3 regions of the Acerihabitans sp. genome follow, and region 1 is predicted to be linked to each of the others. Evidence: predicted binding sites of a transcription regulator. Region 1 holds the regulator's gene; each other region holds the start of a gene.
What was found. The regulator CRP, encoded in region 1, controls carbon source genes, mostly activating them, when cyclic AMP is high. The targets are predictions, from matches to a motif close to ATGTGANNNNNNTCACAT.

Region 1 (8,160 bases):
GCAAAGGTGGCGCCGGTATTGCCGTAGCCGATGTTATAACGCAGCGTATCGTTAAACAGCACGGTATCCTGCGGCACGATACCGATGGCCCGGTGCAGACTCGCCTGGGTAACGTCGCGGATATCCTGCCCGTCCACGGTGATGGCGCCGGCGCCGACATCATAAAAACGAAACAGCAGACGCGACAGTGTGGATTTGCCGGCGCCCGACGCGCCGACCACCGCCACGGTTTTTCCCGCCGGAATGATGAAGCTGATGTTGTTGAGGATCGGGCGGCGCGCATCATAGCCGAAACCGACGGCGCTGAACGCCACTTCCCCACGGGTTACGCGCAGCGCCCTGGCATCGGGGCTATCTTCGACTTCCCTTGGCAGCGACAACAGGTCGAACATGTTATCCATATCGATTAGCGCCTGGCGTATTTCCGCGTAAATAAAACCAAAAAAATTCAGCGGTTGATAGAGCTGCAGCAGGTAGGCATTGACCAGTACAAAGTCGCCGAGGGTCATGGTGCCCAGGCTAATACCGCGCGCCGCCATGGTCATCATGGTGACCAAGCCGACGGAAATCACCGCCGTCTGGCCAAGGCTCAGCACGGTAAAACTGGCCTGGTTTTTTATCGCCGCCCGCTCATACTGCCGGCGCGAGCTGTCAAAACGCCGGGCCTCGAACTCCTCGTTGCCGAAATATTTTACGGTTTCATAATTGAGCAGGCTATCGAGGGATTTATTGCTGGCGTCGGCATTGGCCTGGTTTAATTCGCGCCGGAAACGGGTGCGCCATCCCACCGCCGCAATGGTAAACAGGATATAGGCGCCGACGGTGGCCATAATCGCCACCGCAAACCAGATATTCAGCAACCGCCACATGATGACCGCCACCAGGCTGATTTCAAACAGAATCGGCACGATGGAGAACAGCACCCGCGACAGCACCGTCGACACCGCCTGGGTGCCCCGTTCAATGGACAGCGACAGCCCTCCGGTGCGGCGCTCCAGGTGAAAACGCAGGCTCAGGGCATGCAGCTGGCGGAAAACGCGCAGGCCCAGCAGCCGGGTGGCGTTCTGACTGACGGAGATAAACATCAGGTTGCGCAGTTCGTCAAATAACGACGCGCAAACCCGCGCCAGCCCGTAGGCGAGGATAAGGCCGACGGGCACCGCCAGCAGCCGCGCCTGTTCCCCGCTCAGCCGGTCGACGATGGCTTTGTAGGCCAGCGGCACCAGCGATGTGCCGACCTTGGCCAGGATCATAAACAGCAGCGCCGCCAGCAAATAGTAGCGCAGCTTCAGGTTATCCTTGGGCCACAGGTAAGGTAACAGTATTTTCAGCGGCTTATAACGGTACATAGGTTGGTTTTTTTATCCCTGGCGATATGACAATATGGCCGGTAGCCGGAAGGCGTTTAGCGGGTCAATATCACACAGGCCCAAACGCCCTGTCCAGGCAAAGAAAGTTAACCTCGCGCCATGCCGTTTTCCTGGCCGGTAACCGATCGTTGTATAAAGCCGTATTGTAGCTGTTCAACAAACCAACATTTACCCGTAGGATGTGCCCGCGATGTTGCTGCTTATCGATAACTATGACTCCTTTACCTACAACCTGTACCAATATTTCTGCGAACTGGGCATACGGGTGGAAGTCTGGCGCCACGACCGGTTGCAATTGGCCGATATCGAGCGCATGGCGCCGCGACGGCTGGTGATTTCCCCTGGACCGGGTACTCCCGATGAGGCGGGCATTTCCCTGGCGGCCATTCGTCATTTTGCCGGTAAAATACCCATACTCGGCGTCTGCCTTGGTCATCAGGCGATAGCCCAAGCCTTCGGCGCCCGCATCGTGCGCGCGCAACGGGTGATGCACGGCAAAACCTCCGCCATTACCCATGACGGCGGCGGCGTATTCGCCGGGCTGGCCCTGCCGCTGACGGTCACCCGCTATCATTCTTTGGTGGTTGAACCCGCCAGCCTGCCCGATTGCCTGGCCGCGACCGCCTGGAGCCTGCGCGACGGCGCGCACGATGAAATCATGGGCATCCGTCATCGAACCCTGCCGCTTGAAGGTGTACAGTTTCATCCTGAAAGCGTGCTCAGCGAACAGGGCCATCAACTGCTGGCAAACTTTCTTGCGTGTTAACCGATCGGCATGTTGATATAGACTTAACGGGCGAGGCGAAGGGCGCCGGGATTTTTTTCAGTTCATTAGCGATAAAACATTGCATTGAAGTGATTTTTTATTCATATTTTATGACTACATTGTCACTTATAATTTTGTTTCGGACCGGGTAATCACTTATGAAAACAGATAATAGCGCAGTAACGCGGGAAACCTTCGACGAGGTTATTCTGCCGGTTTATGCACCGGCGCAGTTTATCCCGGTGCGCGGCAAGGGCAGCCGGGTATGGGATCAGGACGGCAAGGAATATATCGATTTCTCCGGCGGCATTGCCGTCACCGCCCTGGGACACTGCCACCCGGCCCTGGTTGCGGCGCTAAAGGCTCAGGGCGAAACCCTATGGCACACCAGCAATGTATTTACCAACGAACCGGCGCTGCGCCTGGCGCGCAAGCTGATTAACGCCACCTTTGCCGACCGGGTGTTTTTTGCCAATTCCGGCGGCGAAGCCAACGAAGCGGCGTTCAAGCTGGCGCGTCACTATGCCATCACCCGGCACAGTCCTTATAAAACCAAAATCATCGCCTTCCATAATGCCTTTCACGGCCGCACGCTGTTTACCGTCACCGTGGGCGGGCAGCCAAAATACTCCGATGGCTTCGGGCCAAAACCTGCGGATATCGTCCATGTGCCTTTTAACGATTTGGCGGCGGTCAAGGCGGTAATGGACGATCATACCTGCGCCGTGGTGGTCGAGCCAATCCAGGGGGAAGGCGGCATTATGCCCGCCACGCCTGAATTCCTGCAGGGCCTGCGCGATTTGTGCGACCAGAACCAGGCGCTGCTGGTGATGGATGAAGTGCAATGCGGCATGGGACGCACCGGCAAGTTGTTTACCTATATGCACTACGGCGTGTCGCCGGATATCCTGACCACCGCCAAGGCGCTGGGCGGCGGTTTCCCCATCAGCGCCATGCTGACCACAGAGGAAATCGCCTCGGTGATGAAAGTGGGCACCCATGGCACCACTTATGGCGGCAATCCACTGGCCTGCGCGGTATCCGAAGCGGCGCTGGATGTGATTAACCAGCCGGACGTGCTGGCGGGCATCAACGAACGTCACGATCGTTTCGTCAGCGCCCTCCGGGCGATTGACGAGAAATATCAGGTATTCTCGGACGTGCGCGGCATGGGCCTGCTGCTGGGCGCGGAGCTGCGGCCCCAATTCCACGGCCGGGCGCGTGAATTCCTGCATGCCAGCGCCGCGCAGGGCCTGATGATCCTGAATGCCGGACCGGACGTCATCCGTTTCGCGCCGTCGCTGGTGGTGGAATTCACCGATATCGAGCAGGGCATGGCCCGGTTTGAACAGGCGGTGGCGCAGGTTATCGCCGTCAAACCTTAAGGCGCGGGCGCCGGGCGGCTAATTGCCTAACCGGCGCGATAGCCAGTTGCCGTGCTGCGGCCGCTGGCGCCAGGCCACCGACGAAATGGTATACATGATGCCAAGATGGAACAAAATGCGCCCCAGATGGCGCTCCATCAGGGTACCTGCCGTCTCCGCCGTTTCGCCGGCGGCAGTCGGAACCGGGCTGTCCGAGCTTGGCCCGTCATATTCCAGCCGCTGCTGGCAACGCTGCAGCGCCACCTCGCACGAGGTCAGGTACTTTTGCGCCAGCGTCGGCGTCAGCATGTAGTGATCCCGCGCCAGGATGGTCATGGCGTTGATATGCTCGACGATAAACTGGCTATGGGTCACCCACAAACGCATATCGGTCAGATAGCGCGAATTAAACGCCGGTTCCCGCATCGCCTGGCTTAGCGAGGTGAACAACGCGTTATGCGCCTGGTTAACCTTCATGCGCGCGTAGGCCAGCGCCGCCGCCTCGGGCGCGGGTTGCAGCAGCAGCCGCAGCGCATCCTGATCCCGCTCCAGCGCCAGATGGGCATTTTTGCGCAACAGTCCGCTTTGCCATTGCGGCCACAACCACAGCATGCCGCCAAACGCCAGCAAACAGCCGATAAGCGTATCCACCAGCCTGGGCACCAGGAAATGCGCGCCGTTCAGCGACAGCAACTGCAGCGTATACACCGCGGTTACCGTCATGCCGGTCATCGCCAGGCCATAGTTTTTACGCAACACCAGATAAGACGCCAGCGTCAGCGCCAGCATGCACAGCAACACCGTGCCGTCGTCCAGCCTGAGCCGCAGCGTGCCGGCGGCAATCACCAGCCCGGCCAGCGTGCCCAGCGCCCGATGCTGGATACGCACCCTGGTGGCGTTATAGCCGTTTTGGCTGACGAACATCACCGTCATTAAAATCCAGTAGGGTTTGGGTAAATCCAATACCAGCCCCAGGCTGCCGCCGATGGCCAACATAATCCCAAGCCTTGCCGCGCTGCGCAGCGCCATGGATTTAAGGGAACAGTAGCTGACCAGCGCATGCCAAAAAGACAGCCTCTGCTGGTTGTCGGCCATCAGGTCGCGGCGGTAGAGCGGGCGCTGGGTGCGCAACAGCCTGGCGATACGGCTGAAGTGGTAATAGCAAAACTGCCCGACCGGATTATCCGGGTGGCGCTCGGCAATTTTTTCCAGCGCCGACAGCGCGGTAACCATGTTAAAACGCCCTGGCTGACGGTGATATAAAATATCATCCGCCAGCACCCTCAGCCGCGTGGCAATCATGCGGGCGTTATAACGGATCACCGCCTCGGCGTGGCTTTGTTCCACCAGTTTTTGGACTTCGTCAGGCTGGTGCAGGCTCACGGCGATATGCTCTTGCAAATCCAGCGCCACCTGGAAAGAACGCAACAGGCGTTTGTATTGCAATTGGTTGCTAGCCGACAGCATATACAGCTGCTGGTACACCTGGGCTATTAGATCGATCACCGACTGCTGACGGGCAAACAGCGGCGGCAGGGCGGTTTCCGGATCGGTATGCTGAGTCAGCAGGCTGTATTTCGCCTCGATATAATCCGCCAGCTCCCGATATAGCAGACTGAGCGATTCCCTCATCGGCTGCTCTTTCCATAGCCGGAACCACAGGGCGTTAAACAGGCCGTACCAGGCGGTGCCGGCAATATACAGCAGCGGCGGCACGGCGGGCGGCACATTGCCGGACAGGCCCAGGGTAAAGATGGCGGCGATAAGCGCGGCGGGCAGCAAACGACCATGCAACGGGCTGATTTCACCGGTGACGCCGAACAGCAGCGCCAGGCCGAACAGCACCAGGGGTAAGGGCACCGGCACGGCCAACAGCACCTGGATCAGCACGCTACTCAGGGCGAACAGCGAACCGCCCACCGCCAGGCGTTTAAAAAAGCGTTTATGCAGGGTATCGAGGCCGGCGATATTGCAGCAGGCGGGAACCAGTGAAAACAGCAGGCCGTTTTGCAGGCTGCCGAATAACAGGCCGACGGCCACCGGCAGGCATAACACGATGGTCTGCCGCAGGGCATAATTGACTTCGGGGTGGTAGATTAACCGGCGCCACATACTGTCAGCAAAAAAAGCGTGGTACGGAGCACCACGCCTGTCTAACGGGGCTATCAGCGCGTGCCGTAAACGACAATGGTTTTACCGTGCGCGGATATCAGGTTTTGGTCTTCCAGCATTTTAAGAATACGTCCCACCGTTTCACGGGAACAGCCGACGATTTGGCCGATTTCCTGACGGGTAATCTTGATTTGCATACCGTCGGGATGGGTCATTGCGTCGGGCTGTTTCGCCAGATTCAACAGGGTCTGCGCGATGCGCCCGGTCACGTCCAGGAATGCCAGGTTACCGACTTTTTCCGAGGTGACCTGTAAACGGCTGGCCATCTGCGCCGACAGGCGCATCAGGATATCCGGATTTACCTGGATCAGCTGCCGGAATTTTTTATATGAAATCTCGGCGACTTCACAGGCGGTTTTCGCCCGCACCCAGGCGCTGCGTTCCTGACCTTCCTCGAATAAGCCGAGCTCGCCGATGAAATCTCCTTGGTTAAGATAGGAAAGAATCATCTCTTTGCCTTCTTCATCCTTAATCAGCACCGCCACGGCGCCCTTAACGATGTAGTAAAGCGTTTCAGCCTTTTCACCCTGATGTATAAGTGTACTCTTCGATGGATACTTATGAATATGGCAATGAGACAGGAACCATTCGAGAGTCGGGTCTGTTTGCGGTTTGCCGAGAACCATTCGCTGTTATCCTCTTTTGTCATCGCTATCCCAGGTTCGGGACATCGTATTCCCTGTTACGGCGCTTGTATTATTCACTCTGTGTCCGCGTTTAAACGGAGCGGCGCAAGGGAACTTATTAGGGTCTGGTATTTTGATGTTCCGATCGATCTCTTGCCCTTTAATTATCATGAGCCCGATCCAGCCTTGTTTTTAGCATAGGTTTGATGCAGTGTCTTCTGTTGTCTTGCTTCAGCATGAAGTATGTTCAGTAACATTGCCAGTTTTCCTACAAAAATGTAGTCTGCTGGAAAGTTTTATATCAGGAGTCATCATAATGCAGGCACGGGTAAAATGGGTAGAAGGGTTATCTTTTATGGGCGAATCCGCCTCGGGCCACCAGGTTTTAATGGATGGGAACGCAGGGGAAAAAGCGCCCAGCCCAATGGAAATGGTACTGATGTCGGTCGGCGGCTGCAGCGCCATTGACGTGGTGTCCATTCTACACAAGGCGCGGCAGGATGTGCGCGATTGCGAGGTCAAGCTCACTTCTGAACGCCGCGACGAGGCGCCGCGCCTGTTTACCCATATCAATCTGCACTTTATCGTGACCGGCACCGGGCTAACCGACAAGGCGGTGGAACGGGCGGTGACCCTATCGGCGGAAAAATACTGCTCCGTTTCCCTGATGCTCGGCGCGTCGGTAAACGTGACCCACAGCTTTGAAGTGCGCGACGAACGCCACGCCCCCGCCGCCTAACCGGCCCGCCAACACCACACTCAAACCCGCGTGTTAAGGGAGAGTGTGCCAATGGGGCCGAATCGGGCGTGGTTTTCCCGCCCGCGGCCTCGTGTTTACTTAATTTCCTTTCCTTCCAGCAACCGCTGCACCAGCGGCCCCATAATCAGCTCCATCGCCAGCCCCATCTTGCCGCCGGGCGCCACCAGCGTATTGATATTGGAAATAAAGGAGCCTTGCAGCATCGCCAGCAGGTAGGGCAGGTCGATATGCGCCAGGCTACGGAAATGAATAACGACAAAACTTTCGTCAAGCGAGGGAATCGCCTTGGCGGCGAAAGGATTCGACGTATCGACGGTCGGCACGCGCTGGAAATTAATATGGGTACGGGAAAACTGCGGTGTGATGTAGTTAATATAATCCTCCATCGACCGCACCACCGAATCCATTACCGCCTCGCGCGAATGCCCCCGCTCGCCGGTATCGCGCACCAGCTTTTGAATCCACTCCAGGTTGACGATAGGCACCACCCCCACCAGCAAATCCACATGCTGCGCCACATCCTGGCTATCGGTCACCACCCCGCCGTGCAATCCCTCGTAAAATAACACATCCGTCGGTTCCGGCAACGCTTGCCAGGGGGTAAACGTGCCGGGTATCTGGTTATAGGGCACCGCCTCGTCATAGGTATGCAAATACCTGCGCGACTGGCCGTGACCGGATTCGCCATATTGACGGAACGTATGTTCCAACAGGCCAAAATCATTGGCTTCCGGACCAAAATAGCTGATATGGCGTCCTAGATCCCGCGCCTTACGGATCGCCATATCCATTTCCGGCCGCGTAAAATAATGAAAGCTATCGCCTTCGAGCTCGGCGGCGTGGATATCCAACTGCTGGAATATTTTACGAAACGCCAGGCTGGTGGTGGTGGTGCCCGCACCGCTGGAACCGGTAACGGCAATAATGGGGTGTTTTGTCGACATGGTAACCCTACGCTTGGTTGAAATGCGGCGTGAAGACGTGCGACCGGCATCAAGGCCCAGCAGTGAGTGTTAGCATATTTAGCGCCCAGGGGCCAGGGGCTTTGCTATTCACCCGGCGTCTCGTCGGCGTGACCGTGAAACCGTCCGCGCGGCATGAT
Region 2 (8,160 bases), on a different contig from region 1:
GGGCGCCTCGGCCTCGCGTTTATCCTGATACTGGGTCACGAGCGCCGGCTGCCCGGCAATACGGGTCACCACATGATCGGCCAGGGCGCGATGCAGCAACCGTCCTTCCTCATCCTGATAACTCTCGCAGGCGTCGCTCGGCACCCAAAGGGCGACAAAACGTTCTTGTGACGGCGTCACAATATGCGCCTTGACCTCGAAGTAGGTCTTCGGCACAAAGTTCTCGATGTCCTCATCGCGCCTGACCACCAGCCCCAGCACCGGCGTCTGCACGCGGCCCACCGATAATACGCCCTGGTAACCGGCGTTGCGGCCGAGCAGAGTATAGGCGCGGGTCATATTGATGCCGTAAAGCCAATCGGCGCGCGCCCGGGCCAATGCGGAAACGCACAGCGGAATAAATTCGCGGTTTTCACGCAGGCGGGAAATGGCTTTGCTGACCGCCTGCGGATTGAGGTCGTTTACCAGGCAGCGTTTGGCGTTGCGGCGCTTGTCCCCGCTGAGTCCCAGGTAATCCAGCACCTCGTCCACCAGCAGTTGGCCTTCGCGATCCGGGTCGCCGGCATGGATCACTTCCGCTGCGTCGGCCAGCAGCTTTTTCACCACATTTAACTGTTTTTGCACCGATGGCCGCGGCTGAAGCCGCCATTTTTGCGGCACGATGGGTAAATCGGCCAGCGACCAGCGGGCGTAACGGCTATCATAAGCGTCGGGCTGCGCCTGCTCCAACAGATGACCGATACACCAGGTCACCACATGGTCCGGTCCGCAGGCAATATAACCGTCGCCCCGGCGGTGAGGCTGCGGCAGCACGTCGGCTATCGCCCGGGCCAGACTGGGTTTTTCAGCAATAAAAAGCTGCATCGCGCACCATCGGTTTTACTTTTGCACACAGGCCGTCAGGGCCGGATTTTTGGGCATCAGGATACCATCGTTGGGTCAGCCGCGCCACGCGCCGCGTCGGCTGCGCGCGCGGGACGGACACAACGCGCCAAACCGGCCCGCCGGGACCGGGACGGCTAGAAGTGGCGCACAAACGGCTCAGTATCCGGCGCCAGGAAGGTGGTGGCGGCTTTTAACTGCGGGGTGCCTAAATACAGAAAACCGACGATCTCATCCTGCTCGCGGCAGCCGAAGGCCTGTTTCACCGCCGTCGCCGTCGCCCACAGACCGGTACGCCAGACGCCGTTGAAGCCTTGCGCCAGGGCGGCCATCTGCATGGCCTGTACCGCGCAGCCGGCCGATACCACCTGCTCCCATCGCGGAACCTTGGTCTGGGTGTCGCACCAGGCCAGCACGGTAATGATCATCGGCGCCCGGAACGGCGCCTGCCGGGCCTTTTCGATGCCCTTTTCGTCCAGCCCGGCCTCAAGTGCGGACTGATGCAGCAGCTCGCTAAACCGCGTGCGCCCTTCCCCTTCGATTATCACAAAACGCCAGGGTTGCAGCGCGCCGTGATCGGGGGCGCGCATCCCGGCGCGGATAATATTATCCAGCACATCGCCGGCGGGCGCCGGCTCGGCCAGCCGCGACGCCGAGCGCCGGTTTAACAAAAGTTCCAGTGCATCCATTATCTTACTCCTGATGTTAGGCATAGCCGTTACGGTAGCATATGCCTTTTGTTGGAAACAGTATGACGCTTTTTAAGCGGACTTTTTCTTATCTTTAATGCTGACTTTTAGCGGGGGGATCTTTAGGATACCTGACAACACACTTTCACCGGCTTTGTGACGAACATTCAGCCACCGTGGCGTTGATTGGTATACGTCGCTGGGTTGATTTTAGATTATGATTCCTGCACACGTAGTTTTTATGGAGAACACATGCGCACATTGTGGCGAATAATTTCCGGCCCGTTCAGATGGTGCTGGCGTTTGTTGAATTTCATCCGCGAATTTATCCTTAATCTTTTTCTTATTTTCATTATTGTTGTTTGCGCGGGCATTTACCTGCAAATGCACCGTTCGGCGCCGGAGCCGGGTAAAGGCGCGCTGCTGGTTGATCTTACCGGGGTAGTGGTTGAAAAACCCTCGGTCAATAATAAATTACGTCAAATCGGCCGTGAATTACTGGGCGCCTCCAGCAATCGTTTGCAGGAAAACTCCCTGTTCGACGTGGTGGATATGCTGCGCCAGGCCAAAACGGATGGCAATATTACCGGCCTGGTGCTCTCCTTAAAGGATTTCGCCGGCGCCGACCAGGCCTCGCTGCAGTATATCGGCAAGGCGCTGCGCGAATTCCGCGACAGCGGCAAACCCATCTACGCCGCCGGCGACAGCTACAACCAGGCGCAATATTACCTGGCCAGCTTCGCCAATAAAATCTACCTTACCCCGCAGGGCGCGGTGGACCTTCACGGCCTGGCCACCAATAACCTTTATTACAAGTCGTTGCTGGATAAACTGAAGGTCAATACCCACATCTTCCGGGTCGGCACCTACAAATCCGCCGTCGAACCTTTCCTGCGCGATGATATGTCCCCCGCCGCCCGTGAAGCCGATGGCCGCTGGCTCGGCCAGTTATGGCAGCATTACGTGGATACCGTGGCCGCCAACCGCCAGATCACGCCCGAGCAGCTATTTCCGGGCGCCCAGGCGATGCTGGCCGGCATGCGCGACGTCGACGGGGATACCGCCCGGTTCGCGCTGGCGAATAAATGGGTCGATACCGTCGCTTCCCGCGTCGCCATCGAGGCCGAAATGACCAAGACCTTTGGCTGGAATAAACAGAAAAACGCGTTTAACGCCGTCAGCATCTACGATTACCAGACGCCGAGACAGCCGCAGAAAGGCGGGCAGATTGCGGTGATCTTCGCCAACGGCGCCATCATCGACGGCCCGGAAACGCCCGGATCGGTCGGCGGCGACACCACCGCCGGGCAGATCCGCGATGCCAGGCTGGATCCGGATGTCAAGGCGATCATCCTGCGGGTCAACAGTCCCGGCGGCAGCGTCAGCGCCTCCGAGTTGATTCGATCCGAGCTTGAGGCGGCCCGCGACGCCGGTAAACCGGTGGTGGTCTCCATGGGCGGCATGGCGGCGTCCGGCGGTTACTGGATTTCCACTCCGGCCAACTACATCATCGCCAGTCCCAGCACCCTGACCGGCTCGATTGGTATTTTCGGCGTCATCAACACCTTCGAGGATTCCCTGGGCAGCATCGGCGTGCATACCGATGGCGTCGCCACCTCGCCGTTGGCCGACCTGTCGATGACCAAGGCCCTGCCGCCGGAATTTTCACAGATGATGCAACTCAATATCGAGAACGGCTACAGGAACTTCATTACGCTTGTGGGTAAAGCGCGCAATAAAACGCCCGAGGAGATCGACAAGATTGCCCAGGGGCATGTCTGGGTCGGCAGCGACGCCAAAACCAACGGCCTGGTCGATCAGCTGGGCGATTTTGACGACGCGGTGGCGAAAGCGGCCGAGCTGGCAAAATTACAACACTATTATCTTAATTGGTATCTGGAGGAGCCGAGCCTGTTTGATATGGTGTTATCGCAAACCAGCGCCTCGATATACGCCCATCTTCCGGTCATGATCCAGGCATTCCTGCCGGTGCCGGCGGCTCAGATCTCCTCGCTGTTTTCCACTCAGGCGAATGCGTTTCCGATCCTGAACGACCCGCAAAACCGTTATGCCTATTGCCTCACCTGCGGTGACGTGCAGTAGCTCCGCCACCACCAGCCCCGTCCGGGGCTGGTGTTATTGCCTCCAAGACGTATAATTGGCTTATTATCCCGTCAACGCCTGCCCTTCATGCCAAAAAAATCCATTTACGTCGCCTATACCGGCGGCACCATCGGAATGCAACGCTCCGAAAACGGTTATATTCCGGTCTCCGGCCACCTGCAGCGTCAATTAGCCCTGATGCCGGAATTCTATCGCCCGGAAATGCCTGATTTTACCGTGCATGAATACGCGCCGCTGATTGATTCCTCCGATATGACGCCCGACGACTGGCAGCACATCGCACAAGATGTGGCGGAAAATTACCCTTTCTACGATGGTTTTGTCATATTACACGGCACGGACACCATGGCGTTTACCGCCTCCGCGCTGTCATTCATGCTGGAAAATCTGAATAAGCCGGTGATCGTCACCGGTTCGCAAATTCCGCTGGAGCAACTGCGCTCCGACGGCCAGACCAATCTGCTCAACGCGCTGTACCTGGCGGCCAACTATCCGGTTAATGAAGTCAGCCTGTTTTTCAACAATAAAATGTTTCGCGGCAACCGTTCGACCAAAGCCCATGCCGACGGTTTCGACGCTTTTGCCTCGCCCAACCTGCCGCCGCTGCTGGAAGCGGGCATCCATATCCGCCGCATTGCCCCGCCGCTGCCGCCCGGTGACGATACCGTTCTTATCAGCCATCCGATAACGCCGCAGCCGATAGGGGTGGTCACGCTCTATCCCGGCATTTCGGCCGACGTGGTGGGCAATTTTTTGCGCCAGCCGGTAAAAGCGCTGATCCTGCGCTCCTATGGCGTGGGCAACGCCCCACAGCACCCGGCGCTGCTGGATGAATTGCGCCAGGCCGTGGATCGTGGCAGCATCGTGGTGAACCTGACCCAATGTTTTTCCGGTCGCGTCGATATGGGCGGTTACGCAACCGGCAACGCCCTGGCGCGGGCCGGCGTTATCAGCGGTTTTGACATGACCGTCGAGGCAACCCTGACCAAACTGCACTTTTTATTAAGCCAGGCGCTGCCGGCCGCCGACATTTGCCGACTGATGCAGCAGAACCTGCGCGGTGAGCTGACCGTCAAAGAGTAAACGAGAGAGGTCTATGAACAGCGCCTTACTGTTGATCGATTTACAAAATGATTTTTGCCCGGGCGGCGCGTTGGCGGTTGCCGATGGGGACGCGGTGATAAACATCGCCAATCAGGCGATGGCCTTTTGCCGCCGATCGGGTTTCCCGGTGGCGGCATCTTTGGACTGGCATCCGCGCCATCACGGCAGTTTTGCGGTAAACGCCGGCGCCAACGTGGGCGACACCGGTGTGCTCGACGGACTGAGCCAGGTATGGTGGCCGGTGCACTGCGTTCAGGACACGCCGGGCGCGCGGCTGCATCCGCAACTGCATCAGCAGTGGATCGACAAGAAGATCCTCAAGGGCCGCCAGCCCGAAATCGACAGCTACAGCGCGTTTTTTGACAACGGCCATCGCCGGCAGACCGAGCTGGACGATTGGCTGCGCGCCCTGGATATCACGCATCTGACGGTAATGGGTCTGGCGACCGACTACTGCGTAAAATATACCGTGCTCGACGCGCTGTCGCTTGGCTATCGCACCGACGTGCTGACCGAAGGGTGCCGCGGCGTCAACCTGAACGCCGGCGACGACGTTAAGGCGCTGGAGGAAATGCGACGCCACGGGGCAAGGCTGGTGACTCTGGATGAAATGATGCGCGGGGACTGAATAGCATGAAACGCGGACCCGAGGCGGAGCTTGTCCGCCCGCTTCGCCGGCAAAGGCACCCTGCCCGCCGCGCTATTCGGGCTTGATGCGCGCCACCGTCTGCCCGGCCAGTTCATCAAGCAACTGGCGTTTGCTTTTCATGACGATCTGCCCGTCGGTGCCGATACTCATGTGCTCCGGCTGATGATTATGGCGGGCCTGCCACAGCATCACCATCTGCAGGCAGTTATCCTTTTGTTCGCCGGTCAGGGGAACGCCGTCAGGCCATTTGCCCAGTTCCACCGCCGTTTTCAGCCGCTGGTAGATCTCGGGGGTCAGGTTAGCCAATAGCGCATCAACATCCACGTTCTATTCCTCTTTTCAAGAATAATTAGCTGAATCGATAAAGCCTACACATTCCGCGGCCGATCCACCCCAGGGAATTTCATGGCGTCAGCCGTCGATTTCCTCGCCGTTTTCTTTGTCCTTGAAACGCAGCGAAGCGGAATTAACGCAAAACCGGGCGCCGCCGGGCTGCGGACCGTCCGGGAAAACATGCCCCAAATGGGCATCGCAATTGCCGCAGCGGATCTCCACGCGGTGCATGCCCAGGGAGTTGTCGTCCAGGTAGCGGATGGCGGAATCGCTGACCGGCTCATAAAAACTCGGCCAGCCGCAGCCGGAGTCATATTTGGTTTCAGAAAAAAACAGCGGCGCGTTGCAGCACAGGCAATGGTACTGGCCGGTGCGCTTATTTTCCAGCAACTTACCGCTATAAGGCGGCTCGGTGCCCCGCCCCTGCGTGACGTGACGCTGCATATCGGTCAGGCTATCAAGGGCGATATGGTCGGGATCATTTTTAGCCATAAGTGCGATTCCCAGGCGTTAGGAGAGTAAAAGATGATTTAAACCGGCTTATTATAACAAATAATTAACAACGCTGGGATGATTTTTAGCATAAACTAGGTGGCAAGAAACGACGTGAGCAGTAAGTGTGACATACATCACACTTCGTTGCCGGGTGCCGTTTAAATGTCGGGCCTTGGCCCCCATCTTATTCGTAGCTGTGCGGTGGCGGAACGGACAATTTACGTTCAAATGGTGCGATCTGGTTTGATTTGTAGCAACAATTGACACGATTCCGCTTGACGCTGCGCGAGGTTTTTGTAAGTTTACAAGCAACCTTTTATTCACTAATAATTAGCTGGTGGAATATATGACTATCAAAGTAGGTATCAACGGGTTTGGCCGTATCGGCCGTATTGTTTTCCGTGCCGCGCAGGAACGTGACGATGTTGAAATCGTCGCCATCAATGACCTGCTGGACGCCGATTACATGGCTTACATGCTTAAGTATGATTCAACCCACGGCCGCTTCAACGGTACCGTGGAAGTGAAAGACGGCCATCTGGTCGTCAACGGCAAAACCATCCGTGTCACCGCGGAAAGAGATCCGGCCAACCTGAAATGGGGTGACGTTGGTGTTGACGTGGTAGCTGAAGCTACCGGTATCTTCCTGACCGACGAAACCGCCCGCAAGCACATCACCGCCGGCGCGAAGAAAGTGGTCCTTACCGGTCCTTCCAAGGACAATACCCCGATGTTCGTTATGGGCGTGAACCATAAATCCTATGACGGCCAGGATATCGTGTCCAACGCGTCTTGTACCACCAACTGCCTGGCGCCGCTGGCCAAAGTCCTGAACGACAAATTCGGCATCGTTGAAGCGCTGATGACCACGGTTCACGCGACCACCGCCACCCAGAAAACCGTTGACGGCCCGTCCCACAAAGACTGGCGCGGCGGCCGCGGCGCGTCCCAGAACATCATTCCGTCCTCTACCGGCGCCGCCAAGGCCGTGGGTAAGGTTATTCCCGAGCTGAACGGTAAACTGACCGGCATGTCCTTCCGCGTTCCGACCCCGAACGTTTCTGTCGTCGATTTGACCGCGCGCATTGAAAAAAGCGCAACGTATGAAGAAATCTGCGCAGCGATGAAGGCCGCGTCCGAAGGCGAACTGAAAGGCGTTATGGGCTACACCGATGAAGACGTGGTTTCCACCGATTTCAACGGCGAAAAGCTGACTTCCGTATTTGATGCCAAAGCCGGCATCGCGCTGAACAAGAATTTTGTAAAACTGGTAGCCTGGTACGATAACGAAACGGGTTATTCCAATAAAGTACTGGATCTGATTTCCCATATCGCCAAATAATCATTGTCGATAAAGTATGGCTTATGGGGCGACAGCGATGTCGCCCTTTTTATTTGATTCCAATGCTTATCTTAACAAGGCACATGTATGCATAACTCTGTTTTTGCGTTACCCGTCAAAGAGCAGCTCTCGTCCTCCATTAGCTTGCGTCAGCTGGATGAACTGCCGGTTATTGTTATCGATCATCCGCGCGTCAAGGCGGCGGTGACCCTGCAGGGCGCCCATTTGATTGCCTGGCAGCCGGCCGGCGAACAGCCGGTGCTGTGGTTAAGCGAAGTCAGTGATTTCAAAGATGGCGTGGCCATCCGCGGCGGCGTCCCCATCTGCTGGCCCTGGTTCGGCAAGGTGGCCAGTCCCAACCATGGTTTTGCGCGTATCCTGCCATGGCGGCTTGATGTTCACCAGGAGGACGAACAAAATGTTACCCTGTCACTGAGCCTGCACGACAGTGCCGTTACCGAACAATACTGGCCGAAACCCTTTACCCTGACCGCGAAATTTGTCCTCGGCCAAACCTGTCGCATCGAACTGGAAGCCAAAGG
Region 3 (8,160 bases), on a different contig from region 1:
GCATCCGCCTGGCCCTGAGCGCCGCCGAAACCGGGCATTTGGTCCTGGCCACCCTGCATGCCCGCCACGCCGCCCAGGCGGTGGACCGGCTGCTGGATGTGTTTTCCGCCAATGAACGCGCTTTTGCCCGCGGCCAACTGGCGGGCAGCCTGCTTGGGATCATGGCGCAAAGGCTGGTGGCCAGGGAGCAGGGCGGGCGCATGGGGCTGTTTGAGCTGATGATAGCCACTCCCGCCGTGCGCAACCTTATCCGCGACGGCAAAACCCATTTGCTGCCGGGGCTGTTGCAGGCCGGCAATGCGCACGGCATGCAGACTTTTGAGCAAAGCTACCGGCGTATCACCTCCGGCGACTATCTCTACCAGTAAAAAAATGCGTGATGCGCACCAGGGGGCGAGGGCATAACCATTGCAAAAGCGGGGAGGTAGTATAAAATCGCCGAAAACCGGCGCGCATGGCGGATTATGAACCGATATAGACGCCAAATAACGGCAAACGCCAAGAAAAAACGAGAAAAAAATGAGAAAAGTAACCTGGATTTTTATACTGATTGCGCTGGCGGTATGGTACTTCACTTCAAAGCAATAACGAATCAACCGCGCCGGAGGGTTTCTTCCCGTCCTGGTTTTTTTGAAACCGCTGGCGATATTCCCGTGGCGAGACGCCAAAGGACTGGTTAAACACCACGGAAAAATAATTGCTGTCGTCAAAACCACAGCGTGCCGCCACCTCGCCGATGGTCTGTTGCCCGTGGCGCAGCAAGTCCATGGCCTTGCACAGTCTTAATTGCCGTAAATACTGATTAACCCCGAAGCCGGTCTGCTGCTTGAACACCGCTTTAAGGCTACGGGCATTAAGCTGGTGCCGCCGGCAAAAGTCCTCCAGCCGGAAAGGCTGTTCGATGCTGACGCGCAGCGCCATCAGCAGTAAATCCAGCTGTTCGGCGTCGGAAAGCAACGGGCTGTCGGGGGCGTGGCGAAACCGCTTCAACAGCAGCGCCACCTGCAGGAATAATGCTTCGCTCAGCAGGACGGACAGCGGATCGGTTTTCATGCATTCCCGCGCCAGCGCGTCCACCTCGCGGCGCAGGACCGACATGCCGGGCGTGCTCAGCCGCCAGTACCGTTGCTCCTGCGCCGCGTCCTCGCCCGGCAGCAGCGCTTCCCAATCAGCGGACAGGGTCAGCCGGCGGCGGCAATAAAGAATATTTTCCAGCTCCAGCTCGTTGGCCGACTCATAGCTATGGCGATCGCGGGCATTGACGTAGAACAGATCGCCGCAGGTAATGGCATAGGGCACATCATTAAGGATATGCAGCCCATTGCCGCGCCAGACAATCACCAGTTCGTCAAAATCATGATAATGCGTGGGGAAAATCGGCTGCGGATGACGATCCGCCACCGTGATTGCATTTTTATCCGACAGGAAATAATCGGTGGTACTCAACTTCAGGTTAGACACCATCAGACTCCCTCAGCGCCTGGGCAAGAGAGGGAGCATGGCATAACGGGCGCAATAAAAATTTGAGACTGGCGACAATTGTCATATTTTTCCGCCAGCTACCGGCGATCAGTGTTCACCATGGCGCAGCATTTTGGGCGAGTGGGAAAACTCACGCCGGAACTGTGTGGAAAAATGATTACTGTCGCTGAAACCGCAGGCATGGGCTATCTCGGTAATGGTTTTGTCGCTCTCCAGCAGCCGCTTGCGCGCTTCCAGCAGGCGCAGCCGGTTAAGGTAACGCTGGGGCGTCATGCCGGTCTGCTGTTTCAACTGGCGGTGCAGCGTGCGCAGCGGCAGTGAAAACTGCTCGGCCAGCGACATCCAGTCGATATCGTTGCAGAAATTATGCTGCAGCCAGCGCAACAGGTCGCGCAGGCGCTGTTCGCGATCCCCTTCGCCCTGGCTTTGGAAACAGCCATGGCGCAGCATGATCAAAAGCTGTAAAAACTGCCCTTCGCTGGCGGCAATGCCTTCGGGAGAGGTATCCTTCGTCAGGTCGGCCAACTGCTGGATAAATTGTCTGGCCTGCTGCATGCCCGCATGGTTTATCTGCCAGTTGACCTGGCTGTCCGGCAGGTTCTGGGCCGGCAGGAACCGGCTGATGTCGGTTAAAAACCGGAATCCATGCGGTGAGCGATAAAGCACGTTGGTCATTATCAGCTCATCGACATTCTCAAATAAATGGTGATCGTCCGCGCGGATAAAGCATACGGTGCCGCTATTCAACACATAGGGCTGATCGTTGAAAACGTGAATGCCCGACCCTTTTTCCACCAGGACTATTTCCCAGAAATCGTGATAATGCTCAGGGAACGCCGTTTGCGGCACCCGTGGTTCTATGGTGACCGTCGCGTCTTTGGAAATAAAAAAATCATCACCACAAAGTAGCGTCATCTTCGGCACCTTACCGTTATCCGGAGCTTATATCCTCGCCATATTCCACGCGGCGGGTGCATTGACCCCATCCGCCCACCCCGGTGGCCATGCTTCCGGGATAAGCGGGGTTGCCGCCTTCGCGCAACGCGAAATAGCTAGAGTCGAAATAGCTAAAGTATAGTACGGCGCCTGGCAGGGGGCGTGCCTTGAATATATGACCGTCATCGCAGACTTTAAGGTTATTTTTTAAAGATTGAGCGGGGAATATTCAAAATTGAGGTCGGGATCACAGGCGGGTATAAATCATCCATTTCATCACCTGCGGTTATTTTCCGTGAGTAAACTAATACTGTTTATGTGATCGATTTCACATTCATCTTGACTATTCTGCCACCGGCCCTGCCATGTTGGCATTCACCGGAAGGTGGCGTTCGTTTATTGTTAATACACTGCCGGTCATAGAATGAAAGAGGATATTCACTATGGCCGTACGAAATTGCGTAGCTGTCGACCTCGGTGCGTCCAGTGGCCGGGTCATGCTGGCTCAATGGCATTCAGCCGCGCAAAAATTAACGCTTAAACAAATCCACCGTTTCCCCAACACCTTTATTGCCGTCGACGGGCACGACTGCTGGGATCTGGACCAGTTGGAAAGGGAGATTCTCACCGGCCTGGCCCTTGCGGAAAAAGACGGCGCCATGATCGACAGTATCGGTATCGATACCTGGGGCGTGGATTACGTGCTGCTGAACGCCCAGGGCGAACGGGTAACCTGCCCGGTGTCTTATCGCGATCACCGCACCGACGGCGTTATGTCCGCCGTGCTGGCCGATTTGGGACGCGAGCAGGTTTACCGGCTCACCGGCATTCAGTTCTTATCTTTCAATACCCTGTATCAGCTAAAGGCCTGGCGCCGGCAACAGCCCGGCGGCCTTGACCCGGCGGCGCATATGCTGATGATTGCGGATTATTTTTGCTTTCGGCTGACCGGCGCGCTCAATTGGGAATATACCAACGCCAGTACTACCCAAATGCTTAACCTTGCCACCGGCGACTGGGATCCCTCGCTGCTCGAATACCTGGGCATCCCGGCGCGCTGGCTGGGCAAACCCACGCAGCCCGGTAATACGCCAGGCTACTGGCTTAGCCCGGGCGGCCAGAGGGTGCCGGTCATCGCCGTGGCGTCCCATGATACCGCCAGCGCCGTGGTGGCCGCGCCGTTGCATGGCGACGGCTGCGCCTACCTGAGTTCCGGTACCTGGTCGCTGATGGGCATCGACAGCGATCGTCCGTTTAACGACGACCGCGCGCTGGCGATGAATATCACCAACGAGGGCGGCATCAACGGGCGCTATCGGGTATTGAAAAACATCATGGGATTATGGCTGCTGCAGCGGGTATGCCGCGAACTGGCGATAACGGACCTTGAGTCCTTGCTGGCGCACGCCGCCGCCCGGCCTGCCTGCCGGAGCCTTATCAATCCCAACGCTGAACAATTTATCAATCCCCGGTCGATGGTTGCGGCCATCCGCCAGACCTGCCGGGAACAGCTCCAGCCGGTGCCGGAGGATGCCGCCGCGCTTGCGCGCTGTATTTTCGACAGCCTGGCCATGCTGTACCGGCAGGTGCTGCTGGAACTGGGCCGGCTGCGCGGCGCGCCGTTAAACCGGCTGCATATTGTCGGCGGCGGTTGCCTGAACCCTTTGCTTAACCAGCTTTGCGCCGACAGCTGCCGGATACCGGTTACCGCCGGGCCGGTGGAAGCCTCGGCGCTCGGCAATATCGGCTGCCAGCTGATGGCGCTGGGAGACGTGCCCGACGTCGCCCGCTGGCGCGATGTTGTGGAATCCAATTTCCCATTACGTCATTACACCCCCGGCCCCGATACCCATTTCGCCACGCACTGGCAACGTTTTTTGGCGCTCTGCCATCTGAAAGAGGAAACTTTATTATGAGTCAATCCATTGAACAAGCCTGGATCCTGGCTAAACAGCGGTTTGCGGATATCAATGTCAACGTGGAGGGCGCGCTCGAATTACTCGATACCCTGCCGATATCCATGCACTGCTGGCAGGGCGATGACGTGGCCGGGTTTGAAAATACGGGCGGCGCGCTGACCGGCGGCATTCAGGCCACCGGCAATTATCCCGGCAAAGCGCATAACGCCCGGGAGCTGCGCGCCGACCTCGAGCAGGCGTTCAGCCTGATCCCCGGACCCAAGCGGCTCAACCTGCACGCCATCTACCTGGAGGCCGACGGCAAGGTGGAACGCAATGAAATCGAGCCGAAGCATTTTTCCAACTGGGTCGGCTGGGCGCGTGAACAACATCTGGGGCTGGATTTCAACCCCACCTGTTTCTCCCATCCGCTGAGCGCCGACGGGTTCACCCTGTCCCACGCCGACGACGGCATCCGCCGGTTCTGGATTGAACATTGCCGGGCCAGCCGCCGCGTCTCGGCCTATTTTGGCCGGGAGCTGGGCACGCCGTCGGTGATGAATATCTGGATCCCCGACGGTATGAAGGATTTGACCATCGATCGCCTGGCCCCCCGCCAGCGCCTGCTGGAGGCGCTGGATGCCGTGATGGCGGAAAAGCTGGACCGCAACCACCATATCGACGCGGTGGAAAGTAAATTATTCGGCATCGGCGCGGAAAGTTATACCGTCGGCTCCAGTGAATTTTATCTCGGTTACGCCACCAGCCGCGGCACCGCCCTGTGCCTGGACGCCGGGCATTTCCATCCCACCGAGATGATTTCCGACAAGATTTCCAGCGCCATTCTGTTTGTGCCGCGCCTGCTGCTGCACGTGAGCCGCCCGGTGCGCTGGGACAGCGACCATGTGGTGCTGCTGGACGATGAAACCCAGGCCATCGCCACTGAAATCGTGCGCCAGAAACTGTTCAACCGGGTACATATCGGCCTGGATTTCTTTGATGCCTCCATTAACCGTATCGCCGCTTGGGTCATCGGCACCCGCAATATGAAAAAAGCGCTGCTGCGCGCGCTGCTGGAGCCAACCGAAGAGCTGCGCCAACTGGAGCTGCGCGGCGACTATACGGCGCGCCTGGCGCTGCTGGAAGAGCAGAAATCGCTGCCCTGGCAAGCGGTGTGGGACAAATACTGCCAATTGCACAATGTACCGGTAGGCGGCGATTGGCTGCAATCGGTACGTGAGTATGAACGCGCAACGTCAACAACACGCAAAGGATAACAAGCTATGCAAACAATACTCACTTCCTGGTTTGTGCAGGGAATGGTCAAGGCCACCACCGACATGTGGCTCAAAGGCTGGGATGAACGCAACGGCGGCAACGTCAGCCTGCGCCTGACCCCGGAAGACGTGGCGCCGTACCGGGATGAGTTCACGCCCCGGCCGCGCACCGAAGCGCTGACCGAGCCGGTGCCTGAGCTGGCCAATACCTATTTTCTGGTGACCGGTTCAGGTAAATTTTTCCGCAACGTCCAGCTATCGCCATCGGATAACCTGGTGTTGCTGCGGGTGAATGCCGCGGGCGATGGCTACAGCATTCTGTGGGGCCTGACCGCCGGCGGACTGCCGACCTCGGAACTGGCGTCCCATTTCCAGTCGCACGTGGTGCGCAAAGAGGTGACGCAGGGCAGCGGGCGGGTGATTATGCACTGTCATGCCACCAATCTGATCGCCCTGAGTTTTGTGCTGAAGCTGGACAGCGCGCATTTTACCCGCGAACTGTGGGAAGGCAGCACTGAATGCCTGGTGGTGTTCCCCGACGGCGTGGGCATCGTGCCCTGGATGGTGCCCGGCACCGATGGCATCGGCAACGCCACTTCGGCGCAAATGCGCTCCCATTCGCTGGTGCTATGGCCATTTCACGGCATTTTTGCCAGCGGACCGACGCTTGATGACGCCTTTGGACTTATCGATACCGCGGAAAAAGCGGCCGAGATCATGGTTAAAGTGCGCTCCATGGGCGGTAAAAAGCAGACCATCAGCCGTGACGAACTGATTGCGTTGGGGCAGCGTTTCGGCGTTACGCCGATGGCTGCGGCGCTGGACGTCGAGTAGGCGCCCGCGCCGGGCGTGACCGGCGTTAACGCGCCCGGCGGTAAGGCGGGCCGGCCCACGCCGGTTCTCCCCCATTATTGAGAAGAGCGTTAATCATGATCACAAAGGCCTTTGTCATGCAGGTCAATCCTGACGCCCACGAGGCGTACCGGCGGCGTCACAATCCCATCTGGCCGGAGCTGGAACACACCCTTAAAGACCACGGCGCTCATCATTACAGCATTTTTATGGACGAGGAGCGGCATTTGCTGTTCGCGTATGTGGAAATTGAGTCACAGGCGCGCTGGGACGAGGTGGCCGCCACCGAGGTGTGCCGGCGCTGGTGGAAACATATGACCGACGTGATGCCGGCCAATGCGGATAACAGCCCGGTAAGCCGCGAGCTGCGGCCGGTTTTTTATCTGGAGTGAGTGATGCAACCTGGACAGGATGCCCAGGCATGGGCGTTAGCGGGCAATCATGACCTGGGAGGATGGCGCACCGCCAGCAACCGCTCGAACCAGCTTTCCAGGATCACCACCGCCGACCCGGCGTCGACCCGGCCCTTGTTTAACGCACGATAGCCGCCGCGCTCGAACAGATCGGCGCGCGCTTCGACGGTGCTCAGGCGTTCATCGTGCAGCACCACCTCGAAACCAAAACGGCCGTGCAGCCGGCCGGCGAATTTACGCGCCTTGACCGTCAGCGGCTGTTCGGTGCCGTCCATATTCAGCGGCAGCCCCACCACAATTACATCCGGCTGCCATTCCCGCAGGAGTTTTTCCACCGCCAGCCAGTCCGGTACGCCTTCCTGGGCCTTGAAGGCCGCCAGGGGACGGGCGGTGCAGGTGACTTCCTGGCCGATAGCCACGCCGATGCTTTTGGTGCCGAAATCAAACGCCATCATGGTACGGTTGGTCATCAGGCGTGGCCCGCTTCGTTGGCGATATTATGGATATCGATACCCAGCTTTCTCGCCGCATCGCGCCAGCGCGACGCAATGGGCGTGCGAAACAGGATATCGCTGTCGGCCGCAATGGTCAGCCAGGCATTTTCCAATAATTCCTGTTCCAGCTGCCCTTTGTCCCAGCCGGCATAACCCAGCGCCACCAGAACATCCTGCGGCTGCTGCGCGGTCCCGAGGGTTTCGAGCACATCCTTGGAGGTGGTAATCATGGTTTCGTCGGAGATGCCGATGCTGGAGCCGAATCCCTCGCGGGGGGTATGCAGGATGAAACCCCGATCGTCCGCCAGCGGGCCGCCGGCGAATACCGGTTTATCCAGGCGGATCGCCGGATCGCGCTCGGCCGGCATGATCTTGAGTTTGTGCAGCACGGTTTCGACGGTGAACTGCTCGACCGGTTTGTTGATGACGAGTCCCATGGCCCCGTCGTCGTTATGCTCGCAGATATAAATCACCGCGCGTTTGAACATAGGGTCTTGGAGTGAAGGCATGGCGATAAGAAAGTGATGCTGTAAATTCATTCTGTTTTTTTAAGGTGATTAGTTTAATAAATAGGCGAACAGCAGTATGCGGCTAATTGATGGATATGTCACTGGCCGCAAGCGAATTACGCCCGCGGCCCGTGTAAATCAGCTTTTGCTCTAGCGGCCCAAGCGTTTCTCGATGGCATCCATCAGCATGCCGGTAATGGAAATGGGAAAGGCGGCTTCGATTTCCCGCACGCAGGTCGGACTGGTGACGTTAATTTCCGTCAGCTTATCGCCGATAATGTCCAGACCGACAAAAATCA

Region 2: the regulator CRP is predicted to act here: its motif matches at 6,399-6,416, upstream of msrB (peptide-methionine (R)-S-oxide reductase MsrB).
Region 3: the regulator CRP is predicted to act here: its motif matches at 2,735-2,752, upstream of rhaB (rhamnulokinase).

The regions. Positions count from the first base shown of each region.
Region 1 is NZ_DASWOM010000015.1:14,334-22,493, forward strand. It holds gene VGC33_RS02290 (ABCB family ABC transporter ATP-binding protein/permease) at 1-1,349, opposite strand, end outside; gene VGC33_RS02295 (aminodeoxychorismate synthase component II) at 1,561-2,136, shown strand; gene argD (bifunctional acetylornithine/succinyldiaminopimelate transaminase) at 2,295-3,521, shown strand; gene VGC33_RS02305 (YccS/YhfK family putative transporter) at 3,540-5,612, opposite strand; gene crp (cAMP-activated global transcriptional regulator CRP) at 5,666-6,298, opposite strand; gene VGC33_RS02315 (OsmC family protein) at 6,615-7,037, shown strand; gene VGC33_RS02320 (phosphoribulokinase) at 7,133-8,002, opposite strand; gene VGC33_RS02325 (YheU family protein) at 8,107-8,160, opposite strand, start outside.
Region 2 is NZ_DASWOM010000069.1:1,155-9,314, forward strand. It holds gene VGC33_RS11255 (DNA topoisomerase III) at 1-864, opposite strand, end outside; gene VGC33_RS11260 (NAD(P)H nitroreductase) at 1,020-1,571, opposite strand; gene sppA (signal peptide peptidase SppA) at 1,824-3,674, shown strand; gene ansA (asparaginase) at 3,762-4,778, shown strand; gene pncA (bifunctional nicotinamidase/pyrazinamidase) at 4,792-5,427, shown strand; gene VGC33_RS11280 (YeaC family protein) at 5,500-5,772, opposite strand; gene msrB (peptide-methionine (R)-S-oxide reductase MsrB) at 5,860-6,273, opposite strand; gene gapA (glyceraldehyde-3-phosphate dehydrogenase) at 6,623-7,618, shown strand; gene VGC33_RS11295 (D-hexose-6-phosphate mutarotase) at 7,706-8,160, shown strand, end outside.
Region 3 is NZ_DASWOM010000110.1:13,127-21,286, forward strand. It holds gene VGC33_RS18410 (type IV pilus twitching motility protein PilT) at 1-368, shown strand, start outside; gene rhaR (HTH-type transcriptional activator RhaR) at 577-1,464, opposite strand; gene rhaS (HTH-type transcriptional activator RhaS) at 1,570-2,397, opposite strand; gene rhaB (rhamnulokinase) at 2,862-4,334, shown strand; gene VGC33_RS18430 (L-rhamnose isomerase) at 4,331-5,593, shown strand; gene rhaD (rhamnulose-1-phosphate aldolase) at 5,600-6,427, shown strand; gene rhaM (L-rhamnose mutarotase) at 6,523-6,837, shown strand; gene ruvX (Holliday junction resolvase RuvX) at 6,885-7,328, opposite strand; gene VGC33_RS18450 (YqgE/AlgH family protein) at 7,328-7,891, opposite strand; gene gshB (glutathione synthase) at 8,012-8,160, opposite strand, start outside.